2 linked regions of the Duganella zoogloeoides genome follow. The protein of the gene in region 2 interacts with the protein of the main gene of each other region in a pairwise test. Links are inferred from orthologs where the notes say so. Each region holds a gene or a part of one and is shown on either strand. Other genes may lie near its edges.

Region 1 (3,003 bases), 4.5 Mb from region 2 along the record:
ACGGTCGAGGAAATGCGTGGCCAGCTCGGTGGCGGTGATGGCTTTGCTTTGCAGCAACGCGGACAGCTCTTTGATAGTTTTGGTGTGCATGGCGTTCAATTCAGAATTCGTGGTGCCTTGGTTGTCAGTCGTACAGGTACCGATGACCGTTTTGTTACCCGCCGCTCCGTCATTCCCGCGCACGCGGGAATCCATGGAACGCTGGCATGGCAAACTCGGTATGGATTCCCGCTTTTGCGGCGGTCCGCCGAAGCGGAATGATGGCTTATCGGTCGCGGGCGGCGGACGCGTTACTCAATCACCTTCGGCACCAGGTACAACCCATCCTGGGTCTTCGGCGCCACGGCCTGGTAGTCGTCACGGCGGTTGGCTTCGGTAGCGACGTCTTCACGCAGGCGCAGGGCGATATTATTCATGTGGGCGGCCAGCGGGTGGCTCAGCGGGGCCACACCGTCGGTATCGACTGCCTGCATCTGCCCGGCCAGCGCGAAAATGCCGTTCAGTTGGTCGAGAGCGGTGGCGCTCTGCGCGTCGCTCATCTCCAGTTGTGCCAGCTTGGCAATACGTGTTACGTCGGATAGGGTCAGGGACATGGCGTAGGGCGCGGGGGAAGCCGCGCAAATGTTTAAATTGTTACAATGATAAAAACTTGAAATTCCGCTAAATCGCCGGTAAAAGCCGACGATTGCCGCTTATCTTGCGGACTCGACTGATACACTTTCGGGCCGATTTTCGGTAAATCGCATTCAAATTATAAGGTAGAATGGCGGGTTGATGCGTTGCCGGCGCTGAATCATTGCTGCTGCAGCATTTAAGAATCTCGAAAAAACTGTTGCGCAGGTTTTTCAAGCTTCCCTTCACGGATTTCCTTATAACGGTTACGCGCACGTCAGTGGCGCCACAGGACACACATGTTTGGTTTTTTACGCAGGTATATTTCCACCGATCTGGCCATCGACTTGGGCACGGCCAACACTCTGATCTACGTACGCGGCCAGGGCATCGTCCTGGATGAACCGTCGGTCGTTGCGATCCGCCAAGAGGGCGGCCCGAACGGCAAGAAGACGATCCAGGCAGTCGGCAAGGAAGCAAAGCAGATGCTGGGCAAGGTTCCCGGCAATATCGAGGCGATCCGCCCGATGAAAGACGGCGTGATCGCCGACTTCACCGTCACCGAGCAAATGCTCAAGCAGTTCATCCGCATGGTGCACGACTCCAAGTTCTTCCGTCCGTCGCCACGCATCATCATTTGCGTGCCGTGCGGTTCCACCCAGGTGGAACGCCGCGCGATCCGCGAATCGGCGCTGGGCGCGGGCGCTTCGCAAGTGTACCTGATCGAGGAACCGATGGCAGCGGCCATCGGCGCCGGCCTGCCAGTGTCGGATGCCACCGGTTCGATGGTGGTCGATATCGGCGGCGGCACCACCGAGGTGGGCATCATCTCGCTGGGCGGCATGGTCTATAAAGGCTCCGTGCGCGTCGGTGGCGACAAGTTCGATGAAGCGATCGTCAACTACATCCGCCGCAACTACGGCATGCTGATCGGCGAGCAGACCGCCGAGGCGATCAAGAAGGCCATCGGTTCGGCCTTCCCGGGTTCGGAAGTGAAGGAAATGGAAGTCAAGGGCCGCAACCTGTCCGAAGGCATTCCACGTTCGTTCACCATTTCGTCGAACGAAATCCTCGAAGCGCTGACCGACCCGCTCAACAACATCGTCTCGGCCGTGAAAAACGCGCTGGAACAGACCCCGCCCGAACTGGGCGCCGACATCGCCGAAAAAGGCATGATGCTGACCGGCGGCGCGCTGCTGCGCGACCTCGACCGCCTGCTGATGGAAGAAACCGGCCTGCCGGTGCTGGTGGCCGAAGATCCGCTCACCTGCGTGGTGCGCGGCTCGGGCATGGCGCTCGAGCGCATGGACCAGCTGGGATCGATCTTCTCCTACGAGTGATCCGATAGATAAAACCGGGGCCGCTAAGCGGCCCCGGTTCATTGGGTGAGTTGACAGTCTGGTTGGCGCGGGAGCGCCGGATTATTGAAAGTCATGGAATACAGTCCTCCGCCACTTTTCAAGCAAGGCGCTTCGGCGCGGGTCAAGATGACGGTGTTCGCCTGCATATCGATCGTGCTGCTGCTGGTCGATTCGCAGATGCGCACCCTGGGCACGGTGCGCCAGGTCGTCGGCACCGTGCTGCACCCGCTGCAAATGGTGGCACTGCTGCCGCGCGACGCCATCTATGGCGCCGGCGATTATTTCTCCTCGCTCGCGGAGATGAAAAAACAGGTCGATGAACTCAAGCGCCAGCAGATCGCCGATGCCCAGGCGCTGCAGCAGGCGCAGTTGCGCACGGCCGAAAACAACCAGTTGCGCCGCCTGATGGGCGCGCGCGAGCAGGTACCCACCAAGTCGATGCTGGCCGAAGTGCTGTACGACGCGCGCGACGCCAGCAGCCGCAAGATCATCCTCAACCGGGGCAGCAACAGCGATGTCTCGCTGGGACTGCCCGTGATTGACAACCAGGGCGTGGTGGGGCAGGTCACGCGCGTGTTCCCGTTCACGTCGGAAGTCACGCTGCTCACCGACAAGGACCAGGCCATTCCCGTGCAACTGCTGCGCAACGGCTTGCGCAGCGTGGCCTATGGCCGCGGCAAGATCGGCTCACTGGAACTGCGCTTCACTGCGCCCAACGCCGATATCAAGGTCGGCGACATCGTCGTCACGTCCGGCCTCGATGGCATATACCCGGCCGGCCTGGCCGTGGCCCGCGTGACGCAGGTGGACAGCAATGCCAACGGCGCTTTTGGCGGCGTGATCTGCCAGCCGCTGGCCGGCATCCAGAACAACCGCCAGTTGCTGATCCTGATGTCGCCACCCGAAATCGCGCCACGTCCGCCCGACGAAGAACCACGCGTGCCGCGCAAGGGGAATAACCGCATGGCGCCGATCAAGGATCCGGTCAAGGAAGAGGCGCCGGCGGCTGGTGCTGCGCCTGCCGCCGGTA
Region 2 (3,067 bases):
GCGCGCGCGGTCCACGCCCGAGGCGGTCGCGGTGCCCATCATGGCCTTGCCCTGCTCGCCCATGATGGTCTTGACGTCGTTGAAGTCGACGTTGATGTGGCCCGGCACGTTGATGATCTCGGCGATACCGGCCACCGCGTTGTTCAGGACATCGTCGGCGTGCTGCAGCCATTCGATCAGCGATTCGTCTTCGTAGATCTCTTCAAGTTTCTCGTTGAGGATCACGATCAGCGAGTCGACGTTGGCCGACAGCTGCTCCAGGCCTTCGTCGGCGATGTCCATGCACTTCTGGCCTTCGTGCGAAAACGGCTTGGAGACCACGGCAACGGTCAGCGCGCCCAGCGACTTGGCCACTTCGGCCACGATCGGTGCGGCGCCGGTGCCGGTACCGCCGCCCATGCCGGCGGCGATGAAGACCATGTGCGCGCCGCGCAGCGCGTCTTCGATGCGCGCGCGCGAATCTTCGGCCAGCTTGCGGCCGACTTCCGGCTTCATGCCGGCGCCCAGGCCGGTCTCGCCGATCTGGATGATGTTGTCCGCGCGCGAGGTAGCCAGCGCCTGCGCATCGGTATTGGCGGCGATGAACTCCACGCCGGACATGCCCTTGTTGATCATGTGTTGAACCGCATTGCCACCTGCTCCGCCGACACCGACCACCTTGATGACGGTGCCCAAAGCTGCGTTATCGACCATATCGAACTCCATGATGTGCTCCCTATCAGTTTGCCGTTTCCAAGCGCCAGTCCTCATAGTAATAGGAGAACTGGAGATTGAAAACTGCGGATTAATTTAAATAATTTAGATGCTTACGTTTTCGTTCAGTTTTGTTCAACTGCATACTGCGTTCGTTCTGCTTTGTGCTGCATATCCTGTACTGCCCTGCTTAAAAGTTCCCGAGGAACCATTCCTTCATGCGCTGCCATACCGCCTTCACCGAACCATCCTGGCGCGTGACGATGTGTCCGCGCAGGTACTGCTTTTTCGCTTCCAGCAGCAGGCCCAGCACCGTCGCGTAGCGCGGGCTGCGCACCACGTCGGCCAGCTGGCCCCGGTAGTCGGGCGTACCCAGGCGCGCCGGGCGCAGGAAGATGTCTTCCGCCATCTCCACCATGCCCGGCATGATGGCCGTGCCGCCGGTGAGGACGATGCCCGACGACAGCACGCCTTCGTAACCCGACTCGCGCACCACCTGGTGCACCATCGCGAACAGCTCTTCCACGCGCGGCTCGATCACGGCCGCCAGCGCCTGGCGCGACAGCGTGCGCGGACCACGGTCGCCCAGCCCCGGCACCTCCAGCGTTTCGCCCGGATCGGCCAGCACCTGCTTGGCCACGCCGAAGCGGATCTTGATCTCCTCCGCTTCCGCCGTGGGCGTACGCAGCGCCATGGCGATGTCGTTGGTGATCTGGTCGCCTGCGATCGGGATCACCGCCGTGTGGCGGATCGCGCCGTCGGAGAACACCGCCACGTCGGTGGTGCCGCCGCCGATGTCGATCAGAACCACGCCCAGTTCTTTTTCATCGGTGGTCAGCACCGCGTCGGCCGAGGCCATCGGTTGCAAGATCAGGTCCGAAACTTCCAGCCCGCAACGACGCACGCACTTGACGATGTTTTGCACCGCAGACACGGCGCCGGTCACGATATGGACTTTGACTTCGAGACGGATGCCGCTCATGCCGATCGGCTCGCGCACATCTTCCTGGCTGTCGACAATGAACTCCTGCGGCACGGTGTGCAGCAATTGCTGATCAGTCGGAATGTTAACCGCCTTTGCCGTTTCAATGACGCGCGCTACGTCGGTAGCGGTCACTTCCTTTTCCTTGATGGCCACCATGCCGCTCGAATTGAAGCTGCGGATATGACTGCCAGCAATACCTGCGTACACATTGCGGATCTTGCAGTCGGCCATGAGCTCGGCTTCTTCCAGTGCGCGCTGGATCGATTCGACGGTCGCTTCGATGTTGACCACCACGCCTTTTTTCAGGCCCTTCGATTCGTGCTGGCCCAGCCCGATCACTTCGTGGCGTCCATCCCCCATCACCTCCGCCACCACGGCCACCACCTTGGAGGTGCCGATGTCGAGACCGACGATCAGGTTTTTCGCGTCTTTTGTCATGTTGCCTGCTCTGTTCTACTTAATGTTGTGGTGGTTATCGTGTTGCCGGCGATGGCTTTTGCGCACCGCCCGTGGTCTTCTTCATCGCCTGCTTTTTCGGCCAGGCGCCGTCCTTCGGTATCTTCAATCCCCTGGCGCTCAGCGCCAGGCCGTTCTGGTAACGCATATCGATGGTCTCGATTTCCGGCAGGTGCTCCACCAGTTGCGGGTAGATGCCCAGCAGACGCTCCACGCGTTCCTTCAACGTGGTACTGGTCTGCTCGCGGCCCAGCGCCACGCTCGTGCCGTTGTCAAGCCTGACGGTCCACGCATAGCGCGAGGACAGCGACAGCGCTGCCGGCACCAGTTGCAGCGGCGCGAACCAGGTCCGCAGTTCGGCGTAACGCGCCAGCACTTCCTTCTCGCTGCCATCGGGGCCGTCGAATTCCGGCAACTCGTGATCCTCTTCCGCCTCGGCCAGGTTGGCGGTAAATACATCGCCCTTGGTCGAAAGCAGGCGGCCGTCCTCGCCCCACGTGCCCAGCGCCTCGTGCTCTTCCAGCGTGACGATCAGCTGGTCGGGCCACTCGCGGCGCACCGTTGCGCGGCGTACCCACGGCACCGCCTCGAACACCTGGCGCACCGCGTCGAGGTTGGTGGTGAAGAAGTTGCCCTTCAGGCGCCACAGCGCGCTGTTACGCAAGGTCAGCTGGTTCACGTGGCGCAGGCCGTCCTGGTCCATGCTCTCGATGCGAATCGTGCGCAGGTCGAACATCGGACGCTGCGCCACCCACCACACGCCGGCGCCGATGCATGCCAGCAACGCGGCTGCGAACAGCGCGCTGGCGGTAGCATTCAAGGCTTTAGCGTCTTGCCACATCGTGCGTTCAACCCTTCATTTTCAAACGGGCCGTGCGCAGGATCGCCACGCACAGGTCTTCGTAGCTCATGCCTTCGGCCCGCGCCGCCATC

Evidence for each region. The genes of interacting proteins can lie anywhere in the genome.
Region 1: the proteins of ftsA (region 2) and SR858_RS02145 interact in binary tests that used the Escherichia coli proteins (3 or more experiments, as listed by UniProt). The link is inferred for Duganella zoogloeoides from one-to-one orthologs.

Annotation. Positions count from the first base shown.
Region 1 is NZ_CP140152.1:471,747-474,749, forward strand. What follows is about bases 1-2,931. They hold SR858_RS02145 (rod shape-determining protein), read left to right. Parts: upstream 1-911; coding sequence 912-1,952; downstream 1,953-2,931. Other genes in these bases: gatA (Asp-tRNA(Asn)/Glu-tRNA(Gln) amidotransferase subunit GatA), read right to left, coding at 1-90; gatC (Asp-tRNA(Asn)/Glu-tRNA(Gln) amidotransferase subunit GatC), read right to left, coding at 291-593; mreC (rod shape-determining protein MreC), read left to right, coding at 2,046-2,931. In the rest of the region: more of mreC, read left to right, coding at 2,932-3,003. UniProt on the Escherichia coli protein: Forms membrane-associated dynamic filaments that are essential for cell shape determination. Acts by regulating cell wall synthesis and cell elongation, and thus cell shape.
Region 2 is NZ_CP140152.1:4,940,305-4,943,371, forward strand. The notes cover bases 1-2,995. They hold ftsA (cell division protein FtsA), read right to left. Parts: upstream 2,117-2,995; coding sequence 884-2,116; downstream 1-883. Other genes in these bases: ftsZ (cell division protein FtsZ), read right to left, coding at 1-705; SR858_RS21795 (cell division protein FtsQ/DivIB), read right to left, coding at 2,151-2,975; SR858_RS21800 (D-alanine--D-alanine ligase), read right to left, coding at 2,983-2,995. Outside these bases: more of SR858_RS21800, read right to left, coding at 2,996-3,067. UniProt on the Escherichia coli protein: Essential cell division protein that assists in the assembly of the Z ring. May serve as the principal membrane anchor for the Z ring.